Regions from separate parts of the Clostridium nitrophenolicum genome, predicted to be linked through region 1. Evidence: riboswitches for the same ligand, from Rfam matches in the RefSeq annotation. Region 1 holds a riboswitch; each other region holds the start of a gene.

Region 1 (3,199 bases):
TTGAATCACAAGGTTACAAGGCAATTCCCATTCCAACAGATGAACCTTATGAATATTGGGATTCTGAAAATAAACATGGTAGAGGAATATTATCACTAAAACATGCAGCTCAAGCATGTGGTATGGGCTGCATTGGTAAAAATACCTTATTAATAAATCAAAAATATGGTAATAGACTTTATCTTGGAGCAGTAATTACAAATAAAGAATTAACTTCAGATGCTTTAGCACACAACTTATGTATTGAAAGGTGTAATATTTGTCTAAAATCATGCCCTCAATCTGCATTAGATGGTATTACAATAAATCAAAAAAGATGTAGACAAGTATGCGGTACCTCAACACCTGGTGGAGGAACTATATATTCGTGTTACACTTGTAGAAAAGTATGTCCATTCTCAAAAATATAATTAATTATTCTTAGTTCTTTGCTACTGAATAAAAGAATAGCAACACTATTTAAAATATGCAGGGATGGTACAAGAGACAACTAGTTGACGGAAAATGAAATAATGAGTTTAAGTAGTGGGTTTTAAAGGTCACGCTTTGCCTCCACCAGTTAAATCCACAACAAGCTAAAAGTCTTACTCTATGCGGCTTTTGTTATACATGTAGGATACTATCTTGTTGTGTAATGCATGGTGTTTTATTGGGCTGGCATGGATGCATAGAATTTACTGATTCCTAGTCTGATATAAAGAACAAATTTAAGAAAATAACAATCTTCACTCTAAAGTACAATCAAACTAAGAAGTTTTAGGAGGTTATCATGAATATTGACAAATTTTTAGAGATAGTAATACAGTCAGATGTTTCAAAACATAAGGAATTTTTCATACAAGTTATACGTCCAGCAATTGATATTTTAAAAAATGGAAATAGCCAGCCATATTTGGGCTGTAGTCGCTTTGGAGGCGCACCTGATTTGCCAGTAGGCACTGAATGGCCTACATATAATATGAAACCATACCGTTTTCTTGGTCAAATCAATTTTTCAGAAATTACAAGTACAGAAACGAGTCTTCCAAAAAGTGGACTTCTCAGCCTTTTCGTTGTAGATGATTCTGAAGGAGAGTGTTATTTGGAAACTTGGGATGAAGGATATATTCACGTAATATTTACTCCAGAGACTACAAACCTAGAGACTATTATGCCACCTAATTCTATTGTTGGTAAGGCAACTGTTATTGAGTTTTCCCCAACGATTGACATTCCGTATGATGAATACCAAGTGAAGAACTGGCCTTTCGATGAAGAAGAAAATGACATTTACAGCGAAATACGCGAATCTTTACATAAAAGTTCTGACTACCTTCTAGGGTACCCATCACATTGTACACTAGCTTATGATCCAACACCTGGAACAGAATGGATTTCACTGTTGACAATTAGTTCAGACGACAACCTTGAATGGTGTTGGCATGACGGCGATAAATTGATGGTATTTATCCAACGTGAACACCTTAAGAATTTGGACTTCAGCTCGCTTAAGGCTGATGCAGGTTAAAAAAGCCAATTTCTATAAATGAAGATTTCCAGGATATTGTTCTATAATTTACATTTGAGAGAGTTATATTCTTCAAAGATAAATGTAGCTTTATAAAAAAGTTTAACCGTTTTGAAAAAAGTTTAATTATTTATAAAAAAGTTGAATCGAAAATATTTATTAGGAATATACTACGTTTTGAGAATGTAGTGTGAAAAGTATCAAATAAATATAGGAATGTAAGAAACTGCACATTCTCATTTAAGGTGAGAGTGTGCAGTTTTTTTATTCTACAATCTCCCTGACTGTGTCCCTCAATCACCATAAAAGTCAGGAGTTCCAAGTCATCTGATGAGAGCTTTTTTAGTTTAGCGACCAATACCGGATCAACAATTGATTCAATCCACGCAAATCTCCCTGTCAGCTTATCATCATTAAACTCAGTCACCAGGGCTGGAAACCTGTTGATAATTGATGACTGTTCCGTATTATTTTCAATACCCTCTTGCGGATAGGGCTGTGTATGGTTTTCATAAATACTCACATCTGTAAATGATGCTACCTTTTCATGATTTCCGGCAGCCAGGCTATCATAGCACAAAAGTGCCTTAGACCCTATGGCTTTGCGTCTCCACCTTTAGGTGGATTTGCTCCTGGATTTTATTATGTGATGGATTATATCTATTCCTTCTATAATAGAGAAACAATTTCCAGAGTGTAGTTACGTAATGCTTAATCAGAAATCATTATGGTTTTAGGCTCAAGATATTCTTCGAGGCCATATATGCCACCCTCTCGGCCGATTCCAGATTGCTTAAAGCCACCATATGGAGCCCTCATTTCGAGAATAACATCATTAATGTAAACTGTTCCGGCAACAAGCTGAGAAGCAATTTGGTTCGCTTTTTCTATGTTAGAGGAACTTATATATGCCCCTAAGCCATACTCTGTATCGTTTGCAATTTCTATCGCTTCTTCCTCTGTTCTATACGTTAAAATAGATAGCACGGGTCCAAATATTTCTTCTCTAGCAATCGTCATATCTCTGGTTACATTTGCAAAAACTGTTGGTTTTACAAAATAACCTTTCTCTAAACCTTTTGGGTGTCCTTCCCCACCAATTACTAGATCCGCACCTTCCTCTATACCAATTTTGATATATCGCTGAACTCGTCTGTATTGATTTTCATTCATCATTGGACCAATGAAGGTGTCCTTTTCCCATGGATAGCCTACCTTAGTATTCTCGACAGCCACTTTAATGAGTTCTTTCACTTCATCAAGCCTATGTTCTGGTACCAGCAATCTGCTGCCGGCAATACACATTTGCCCATGATTTCCAAAACAACTCGTAACTGCACGAGGAATCGCTTTTGTCAAGTCAGCATCATCGAGAATGATATTTGCTGATTTGCCTCCCAATTCCAGAACTACTCTTTTCATTGTATCAACAGCACTATGCTGTATAGCTTTTGCGGTATTCACAGAGCCTGTAAATGAGATCATTGCAATATCCGGATTACGGGATAATTCAGCACCAACCGAAGTTCCCAACCCATATACAATATTAACTACACCGGCAGGCAGTCCAGCATCATTGAAGCATTCAGCCAATATTTGAGTCTGAATGGAGGAGAATTCACTGGCCTTCACAACTATCGTGCAGCCTGCCGATATGGCTGTAGCAACTTTTATAGCTATCTGAGAATTGTT
Region 2 (3,199 bases), 1.8 Mb from region 1:
TTTCAACAAAAGCTATATTTTTTCCATTTTAATTGCCTTTATTTATTCTATCTTAAATTTTGGCATATCACTTAACATGTTAAAATTCGCTTCTAACAATGCTCTTATTACCGTGTTGCCCGCACCAGTCATTATGCGCTGGTGGACATCCTATTGGAGCGGACTTACCGCGGAATATCTTGCAATGAGAAAACCCTATATGCTGTCCACTCCGGTTTGTGCAGGCATACTGTTCTTAATAGCGGTAATATCAGTCCTGCTGATTTCATTCATATTTAAAAAGCAGGAAGATTAGGAGGAAACTATGATTAATATAATTATTACAGAATTTCAAAAGCTTAAGCGCTACAGCATTCTTTGGGTCGGCATTGTAGCCGTGTTGTTTTCAGCACTTTTAGCCGCTTTCCAGCAGAACAGTGGTAATGAAATAATGCAGTATGAAAGTTATACAAACAGCGTCATATGGAATAACTTCAGCATGGCTTTTCCGTTTATGATTGTTCTGATCGGAGGCTATATCATAAACCGTGAGTATGTGGATCATACATTGAAAAATATGTTGACTGTACCGATTCCATTTCGTAAATTATTGGCGGGAAAAGTGATTACAGTTGGGCTTGTTACTGCATTGTACGGTTTTTTTAGCTTTCTATGTACATTTGTCTTAGGTGCGCTGTTCTGCCATGGAGATATGTCTCCGGTTCTTATAATGAAATCGTTCTTTCAACTCATTGGATTAGGACTTTGCTGTTATCTGGCTGTGTTGCCTATCATCATTTTTTTTAGTAGAAAACAAAACGGCTTTCTTGCCGGGACTGGATTAGCATTTGTTTACGGTTTCTGTGGCATTTTTATAGCAGGCAGAGCATTGACTGATTACTATCCTATTACCGCTGGCCTTGGAATTATCAAGTTTACGGGAGACGGTACACTCACGTTTAATCTTTCTGTAGAAATCGGTGTCCTACTCATTATGGTAGCACTATCAATCGTTATGTTGCTTTGTATGAAAGGCTTCGAGGATAAAACTACGGTAGCGAAAAATGCAGGAAAAAAACACAGGAAGTAATCATAAGAAGGATGATATACATTACATGGCTGTACTCCTAATCATAACTTTCACCGAGCGTATGTGTGGGCTGGCGGATCAAGTCATAAATCTGGATACAGGCCAAAGGATGATACAGGAGGACGGACAGTGGAATGAACATCAACAGTGAGATACCCATTTATTTGCAATTACATAATCACTTTCAAAATATGATTTTATCTGGTGAACTGGCACCAGGTATGCCAATTCCTTCAGTACGAAAAATAGCGTCCGAAGTTCACGTAAACGCGAACACAGTACAGCATGCCATGATTTCTTTGGTGCATGAAGGCTTGGTGGAAAGCCACAAAGGAAAAGGTTATTTAGTGATTAAAGATCAACAAAAGATTATGTGCAGACGTCAGGAACTGGTTCGGCTTACAATACAGCGCTTTCTACATGAAATGAAAGCACTTGGATATGACAAAAATCAGATTATCGAGGCGCTATTTCTATATCCTCATCAAGATTTTGAAAATAAAATAGAATTTAGTCAAAGGGCAAACTTGCCGAAAGACAAGGACGCAAAGCCGAGGATCTAAGGTGTCAAAGCACGATGATAGTCTAGCTACTGTAAAGAATTACGTATAAAACCTGCCCTTTACGGCAGGTTTTCCTTTTGCTCATTTAGTGAGAATATATTTAGAAGAAACCTTTATAGACGAAAGTCAAAATGAACTACTCGCCAAATAAAAAAAACATGAGTTTGGCGGGTATTTTTATGCGTGTATATAACTGCCAGCAGTTAAGGGAGGAACCGTTACCTTGCTGTAACGGTTTGGCTTATACAGAGAATAAACAGGGGGTTATCTATTTAGGTTTATGGCAGTTACAAGGGGGCAAGCCCATGAATAGTATGATTGGTCAGTTAAATCCAATTTCTAATAATGTAAAAAAAGTATTCCTTTATTATAGGAAAAAGCAAACATTTATATGTTTTTTAATAATACATAAGAAAAATGAAAAAGGCACACATGCAGATAAAAACAGTCTGTTTGTGTGCCTTTTTTGATTCTCAAAAATATCTCAAAATATTTTCTGAAAAACGCAACAAATATCACCTCTCCGGTGAGAGTCAGTGCGAAAGGGGGCAAGAGAAACCGAAGTTTCTCTCCCTGCTGGCTGGAAAGGGGGTGATATTCTATGAAGCCATCTTCTTTCAATTCCATTCCGGTAAAGGAGCTGACAGAACAGGCCAACCGTGATTTCCAGACAACTATTCAGTACCAATTTGATTGTTTGGCAAGAAAGGTCATGATTCGCACACAAAGTAACTGCCGCCGTTCTTCCGGAAGAAAATTTCGTAAAGAATGCCCGTTTTCCGAACTGCCGAAAAAGGAACTGAACCATCTGCAAACTTTAGATACCTACCATCTGGACGGTAAGTATTATCTGATTCTGAAATTCCATGTGGAGGTCGGGAATGAAGCGGTTGCAAATGCTTTGGACAGCCTACCGGAAGAAAAACGGAACATTCTTCTGATGTTCTACTTTCTAGAAATGTCTGACGCTGAAATAGCATTGGAACTTGGAAAAAACCGTAGCACTATTTACCGCAGCCGTATCAGTGCTTTGGCAACATTAAAAAGGCGATTGGAGGGTGAAGACCTGTGAAGAAACAAAAAAATCTCCTGCCATATACCACAATTAAAGCAGCTACAGAAGGTGACGCTATGGCGATGCAAAAGATTTTGAAACATTACGAGGGTTACATAGCAAAGTTGTCTACAAAGATTCTTTCAGATGAATACGGGAAGAAATACTACGTTGTGGATAAGGACAGGCAGGAACATCTTACAACAGCATTGTTACAAATGATACTGGATTTTGAGATTTAAGGGAAAAGGGCATGTGATTTTCTCATGCGCTCATTTCTTTTAAACTATTGCCAATCTATCAAAGCATACTGTCATACAGTGTGTTTTGACAGGCTGACAAGCCGTTGTTCCTTGAAAACTGAATAAAGCGGAATACATGCGGAGACTATTGTGTTGATACAAAGAAGTAATACGTAGAAGTCCTTTGTTTTAGGTACTTCTGCAAGTATATCATCTTCACAGGAGAGGAAGATAAAATCAGAAACATTTTTTGAACTAACAAATCCAGTAC
Region 3 (3,199 bases), 590 kb from region 1:
CATACATATAGCATTGATTTCAGCATGAAGGCATTAATGCCAGATTTTAACTTTGATTACTTAACAACTTTAGCAATATTGGTGTTCGCAGTTGGTGGATGTGAAAAGATATCACCATATGTAAACAATATGAAAAATCCTTCAAAGGACTTCCCTAAGGGAATGATAGCTCTTGCAGTAATGGTTGCTGTAACAGCATTACTTGGTTCCTTTGCAATGGGAATGATGTTTGATCCAAACAATATTCCAAAAGACTTAATGATGAATGGTGCATACTATTCATTCCAGAAATTAGGACAATACTATGGATTAGGAAACTTTTTCTTAATAATATATGCAATTGCAAACACACTAGCACAAATTTCAGCTTTAGCATTCTCAATAGATGCTCCAATAAAAGTTTTATTGGCTGACGTTGATAACAGATTCATACCAAAGTCATTAACTAAGATTAATGAAAATGGTACACCAGTTAACGGATATAAGTTAACTGCAATATTAGTTGGAACACTTATAATAGTGCCTGCACTTGGAATAGGTGATATGACATCATTATTTAACTGGCTATTAAGATTAAATGCGGTAGTTATGCCATTAAGATACTTATGGGTATTCTTTGCTTACATGGCATTAAAGAAAGCTGAAGAAGGTAAGTTCCAGGCAACTTATCAGTTCACTAAAAACAAGACATTTGGATTCCTAGCAGGATTATGGTGCTTTGGATTTACAGCCTTTGCTTGTATAATGGGTATGTTCCCTAAGGGAGTTAAAACTTACTCAAGTGAATGGTACTTCCAAATAACACTTAATGTATTAACTCCAATCGTATTATTAGGACTAGGATTAATACTACCGATGATAGCTAAAAAGACAAATAAAGAAGAAACTGAAAATACAGTAGCATAGAAATTAACTCCCTAGTTAAAGGCAAATAAAACCTTTAGCTAGAGAGTTTTTTAGTCTTATAATCATTCCGTTTTTGACTGAATTTAATGGAAAAATTTTAAAAAATAAAATTGACCACTAGAACTTGATACAAACAAAATGGCAAAAATTGTTGAAAATAAAAGTCGTATATGGTAAAATATTCATGGTTAATATTACTTATAATTTAATTATATGGAAACAATGAAGAGCTTTCTATAAATGGGCACCATGAAAGCTTTGAGTTAGTGGTGCAACCGGCCTGTATTTATTAAACAGATATTATAATGTTGTCTGTTTATAATTTAGGCCTTTTTTTATAATTATATATATTTGAGAGGGGGAGTATATGATGTGGTTAACTACATCATATAAAGTGTATGGGGAAATTAGGACTAAAAATACTAAAAAGAGTAGGATTAATATTTATTTTTTCAATGATCATATTGTTTGCAGCTAATTTATTTATATTTCGCCAGGTGTCTTTAAAGATACAAGAGGATGTAGCAAACTGTGCTAGTAAAGCAGTGAGTTCTGTTGATGGAGATAAGGTAGACAAGATTATTAAAAATAAATCTATGAACAGTAAAGAATATAAAGAAATAAAGGAATCTCTTATAATATATAAAAATGATGCAGATGTAAAATTTTTATATATTATGGGTAAAGGAGAAGATAACAGTGCCTACACTTTAGTGGATGCAAACGTAAAGAAAAGTGACAATCTTGGTGAAAAATACGGCCTTGAAAAAGAAATGTCTGAGGCATTTGATGGAAAAATAACTTCTTCAAAAAATCCTGTTGAAGATAAAGATGGTATACTTATGTCTGGATATGCACCTATTAAAAACTCTTCGGGTAAGATTATAGCTATTATGGGAGCGGATATAGATGTACACTTACATACATATACTAAAAAGATTATGTACATAAGTCTTATAGCTACAGCTTTTATTATGTCTATTTTGACTGCTTTAATGACTTTTAGCTTATCAAAGAAAATATCATCAAATGTAAGAAAGATCAAATACGGACTTGATAAAATGTCACAAGGGGACTTAACAACTTCTATAAACGTTAGGAGTGGAGATGAAATTGAGGATATAGCGACATATGTTGATAAAGTCAGGATGGATATTAAAAAAATTATTGAAGATATAGGGTTAAGCTCAAATAGGGTAAAACAGCAGACAGAAAATCTATCTGCTACATCAGAAGAACTAGCAGTTGCTTCTGAAACAGCTGCTGAATCTATTGATGACGGTGCACGAAATCTAAATGTACAGTCGGAACAAATGTCAACTATAAGTAATGCAATGGATAATTTTGGAGGGAAAATTAATCAAATTTCATCATTAGCTGAGAAGTTAAATTCTGAAGTTCAAATTATAAATAATAAGGCACAGGATAGCAATAAGGATTTATTAATTTTTGAACAATCAATTAAGAATGTAAATTTATCTTTTGGTGATGTAAGAGATAAAATAAAAGGCTTTAGTATGCACCTAAATGAAATCAGTAAAATAACTAATATCATAAATAGTATTGCAGAACAAACGAATTTACTTGCACTAAATGCGGCTATTGAGGCTGCAAGAGCTGGAGAAAGAGGAAGAGGCTTCTCAGTAGTTGCTGAAGAAATAAGAAAGTTAGCAGAACAATCAAAGAATTCATCACAGAACATAAATTCTTTAATTGGAGTTATTATAAATGAGGGAGAGTTGATTACTGAGACATCAGAAGATATGAATTATAAGCTTAATGATCAGATGGTAAAGCTTGATAAGTCTACAGATAGTCTTAAGACAGTTATAACCTATATAGAAGGGATTTTTCCTAAAATTAATGATATACACAATAATATAGTTGTTATTAATGAAGAAAAACAAAAGATAATTGAAGATACTAAAGCTGTATCTTCTGCATCGGGGAATATTTCATCTTCTGTAGAAGAAATATCATCCTCTACTCAGGAGATAAGTGGTTCCTCACAAGAAATAGCAAGTGCAGCTGAGCAGCTGACTGATATAACACAGGATATGATAAAACATATAGATAAATTTCAAATTTCTGAAGTGAAATAAAATGTAATATAGCTTTAACAAAGGTTATATTAAATGCAAAAACTAAAGCACAAGCAATAGATAGTTATATAGATGTGGAACTATCAATTTCAATAAAAATAATAGAGAATTTATTATATGAGCCTGTATTCTAAGTTAGATGCAGGCTCTTTGATGTATTCAAAATTACATTTAATGTGAAATTATGATTC
Region 4 (3,199 bases), 250 kb from region 1:
GTGACCACTGAAAGGAGGAAAGAAATATATGAAAGAAAAAAATAGCAAAAGCATTATAGACTATATTATTGTATATTGCGGATGTATTCTTCAAGCCTTTGCGGTTACATCAATCTTAAAACCAGGTGGACTAGTTGTAGGGGGCTTTACAGGTATTTCACTTATATTAGCTAAAATGATAAATATTAAATATACATTTATTTATTACTCCCTATGTATTTTAGTTTTGACAGCAGCCTGGATTGTTCTAGGCAAAAAAGAAGCTTTAAAGATTATTCTTTTATCTATCACATATCCAATTATATTAATCTTCTTTGATAACCTTAATTTGAACTTTATTGATCTTGCTCCTAGTGATAAATTATTATACTGCATATACTATGGAATTATTGCAGGTGTCGGTATGGGTTTAGTACTAAAAAAAGGCTTTTCACAAGGGAGCTCAGATACTCTTGCTAAAATAATTCATAAGAAGATATTTCCCTATATAAGCATTGGACAAATTCTACTTATTATCGATATATGCGTTCTTGTCTTGTCTGGATTTGTTTTTGGACATACTGCAATATTATATGCTATTATTATGCAGATGATATATACAAAAGCAGTTGATACCATCCTGTTCGGTTTTGGATCATCTTTGGTAAAAATGGTTATCCTTAGTAGTGAAACAGATGAAATTTCTAATTTTATCATGAATACAATTAACCGCGGAGTTAGTATTGGTCAAATTTTAGGTGCTTATTCTAATAAACCTAAAAGAAAAGTTATCTTGATTTGCTCTACCCGAGAGGCAATGGTTGTTAAAAATTATGTTGCAAAAGTAGATAAATCTGCATTTGTCAACCTTGTTCCTGTAATCTATGCATGGGGAAAAGGAAATGGATTTGATGAGTTACAGTTAGATTAAATAAGTAAAACCTGGCTATCATATAGGATGCCAGGTTTTATTTTGAATATGTAAAAAGCATCTAATATTGATGCTTTTTTATTTAATAATTAATTATCAAAAACTAATATTTCTTTGAAACAGAATACTCATCACTATTTTTAATCATTGTATAGTTTAATTTTTTACTATTAAAAATTGAATCATATGTTGTGTCTATAGTAACCCATTTGTTATTTAAATAAACTTCATTCCAAGCATGATAAGCTTTAACATCATTTTTATATCCCTTTACTAATTTTGTTGGGACACCTACACTTCTTAACATAGCTGCAAATAAAGCTGAATAATCATAGCACATTCCTTTTGAAGATTTAAAAATACTTTCTACATCAGGAACATACTCATCATCTATACGACTTATTTTATTATAATCATAACTTATATTCTTTACGACATAATCGTAAATACTCTTAATTTTTTCATCATCAGTTTTTAAATTTTTAGTTAGCTCTTGTGCTTTTTTTACTACATTCATTTCTTGATTCCAGTTTATATTTTCAACTGAATTTAAGTAAATATCATTTTCATTTTTTAAATCTAAATTTATTTTTTCTGATTTAACTACAACGTATTCATTACCATTACTATTTTCTAATAAAGCAACATTATATTCACCATTACCTAACTGAAGTGGAATATTTGTCTGTGGTTTTAAGTTATAGAAATATTTATTGTTCCCTTTTTGAACCATTATTTTTGTCTTAACATCTTTGTTTGCATTATAGTTTACCTTTAAAAGTCCTTTATTTAACTCAGTTTTATCAAATATGCTAGTATCTGAATAAGCTAACACCGGCTTCGTAGATAAAAGCATAAAAATAAATATTACAAAATAGCAAGTAGCTTTTTTTAACATATTCTATTCTCCTTTCGGTAACTGGCTGCCATGATATAAATATAACTTATACCTAAGGCCCTATAGCTTTGCGTCACTACCTTTCGATAGTTTTGCCTTTATCGGTGAAGAATCACTCGATAAAAAATTTTATTTAACTATATTATAATACACACTTAAATCTTTTTCACTATTTTTTTTGCTTTTTTATCTATTTTCATTTAATTTTTCCTTTAATAATAAGACGACCTGTTGGATTAATCATAGGATTACATGTTATCAAAGTAATCTCTCTATCTACTTTATTACTATTTAAGACCCAAGTTTCTTCTGGTTTTACTAAAAATTTTTCATACACAGTATATACATATTCCTGTGATCCATCAAAAATTTTTATTTTATCTCCTATCTCTATCTCTGATAATCTATTGAAATTTCTACCATAAGTATGACTTCTATGTCCTGCTAAAGCATAGTTACCAACTTGACCAGGTTTAACATCAGTATTAACAGATGCTATTGAAACACTTAAGTTTTCTTGTGAAGCCCCTTGTAAAATAGGCTGATATAAATTTATTTTGTCAATTTTAATTGTGCATGTAGAATTATTATTTGATTCCTGCAAATTACTGTTATTAGTTTTCAATTTTGTTTTATCTTCACTATTCTCTATATTATCCTTGTAAATCAAATCTAATTTCTTCATAATTTCTTTTTGTTTATACGTATAATAATATTCTGATAGCTTAGGGTAACAAATTATTACAATTCCTATAAAAATCAATAATGTAGAAATTATTCTCCTCATATAACCTCCTAGTATTGTATAAGTTCAATTTCATCCCCCTAACACAACAGTGACAGTACAAATTATAAGAACTCTAAAAGTCGAATAAAAAGAACCTCTATAATATATTAATATAGAATACATTATAGAGGTCTAATTATTAAATTACACTATTTTTTTGCTTTTTCTTGAATTTATTCTTAATCCAGCAATTAAAAGCAATGTTCCTAAAGCATAATATGGAATAGAACTTCCTTCACCAGTTTTAGGTAATAACGATGCTCCGTCTGCAATTTTATCTTGTGGTACAGCTACTTTTTTTGGAGCATAATAGTATACTACTTCTGTAGTTCCGTCTATATATTTACCTTTTTCATTACTTGGTACTTCAACTAGCTCATATCCATCAATGTCTTTCGCTGTTGTAGAGTATTCTGTTCCTATTAGCTTCTTGTCAGTAATTTGTGACGCAATTTCTTTGTTTGTATCTCTATCTAAATACTTAATTACTAACACGCCTTCTTTAATTTCTGGATTTCCTTCAGGAACTTTTTCATCTGGAACAACTACTTTTTGAGCATAATAGTATATTACTTCTGTAGTTCCATCTATATACTTTCCTTTT

Evidence for each region. Region 1 has a riboswitch for cyclic di-GMP ahead of ACZ5N4_RS06555 (hypothetical protein). Riboswitches for the same ligand answer to the same signal wherever they lie in the genome.
Region 2: it holds a riboswitch for cyclic di-GMP, as region 1 does, so the genes downstream of both, ACZ5N4_RS15540 (hypothetical protein) here and ACZ5N4_RS06555 (hypothetical protein) in region 1, are expected to answer to the same signal.
Region 3: it holds a riboswitch for cyclic di-GMP, as region 1 does, so the genes downstream of both, ACZ5N4_RS09330 (methyl-accepting chemotaxis protein) here and ACZ5N4_RS06555 (hypothetical protein) in region 1, are expected to answer to the same signal.
Region 4: it holds a riboswitch for cyclic di-GMP, as region 1 does, so the genes downstream of both, ACZ5N4_RS05325 (transglutaminase-like domain-containing protein) here and ACZ5N4_RS06555 (hypothetical protein) in region 1, are expected to answer to the same signal.

Annotation. Positions count from the first base shown of each region.
Region 1 covers NZ_AP042469.1:1,414,825-1,418,023, forward strand. Annotated here, with positions in the region: gene ACZ5N4_RS06545 (4Fe-4S binding protein) at 1-410, shown strand, start outside; gene ACZ5N4_RS06550 (YwqG family protein) at 770-1,507, shown strand; gene ACZ5N4_RS06555 (hypothetical protein) at 1,638-2,087, opposite strand; cyclic di-GMP riboswitch class I at 2,061-2,148, opposite strand; gene ACZ5N4_RS06560 (aldehyde dehydrogenase family protein) at 2,219-3,199, opposite strand, start outside.
Region 2 covers NZ_AP042469.1:3,264,354-3,267,552, reverse strand. Annotated here, with positions in the region: gene ACZ5N4_RS15555 (ABC transporter permease) at 1-295, shown strand, start outside; gene ACZ5N4_RS15550 (ABC transporter permease) at 305-1,069, shown strand; partial or broken gene ACZ5N4_RS15545 (GntR family transcriptional regulator) at 1,204-1,407, shown strand; cyclic di-GMP riboswitch class I at 1,580-1,666, shown strand; gene ACZ5N4_RS15540 (hypothetical protein) at 1,791-2,102, shown strand; gene ACZ5N4_RS15535 (RNA polymerase sigma factor) at 2,234-2,704, shown strand; gene ACZ5N4_RS15530 (helix-turn-helix domain-containing protein) at 2,701-2,928, shown strand.
Region 3 covers NZ_AP042469.1:2,008,002-2,011,200, forward strand. Annotated here, with positions in the region: gene ACZ5N4_RS09325 (amino acid permease) at 1-906, shown strand, start outside; cyclic di-GMP riboswitch class II at 1,113-1,195, shown strand; gene ACZ5N4_RS09330 (methyl-accepting chemotaxis protein) at 1,305-3,008, shown strand.
Region 4 covers NZ_AP042469.1:1,165,120-1,168,318, reverse strand. Annotated here, with positions in the region: gene ACZ5N4_RS05330 (YitT family protein) at 29-910, shown strand; gene ACZ5N4_RS05325 (transglutaminase-like domain-containing protein) at 1,014-1,808, opposite strand; cyclic di-GMP riboswitch class I at 1,822-1,915, opposite strand; gene ACZ5N4_RS05320 (class D sortase) at 2,005-2,595, opposite strand; gene ACZ5N4_RS05315 (MucBP domain-containing protein) at 2,740-3,199, opposite strand, start outside.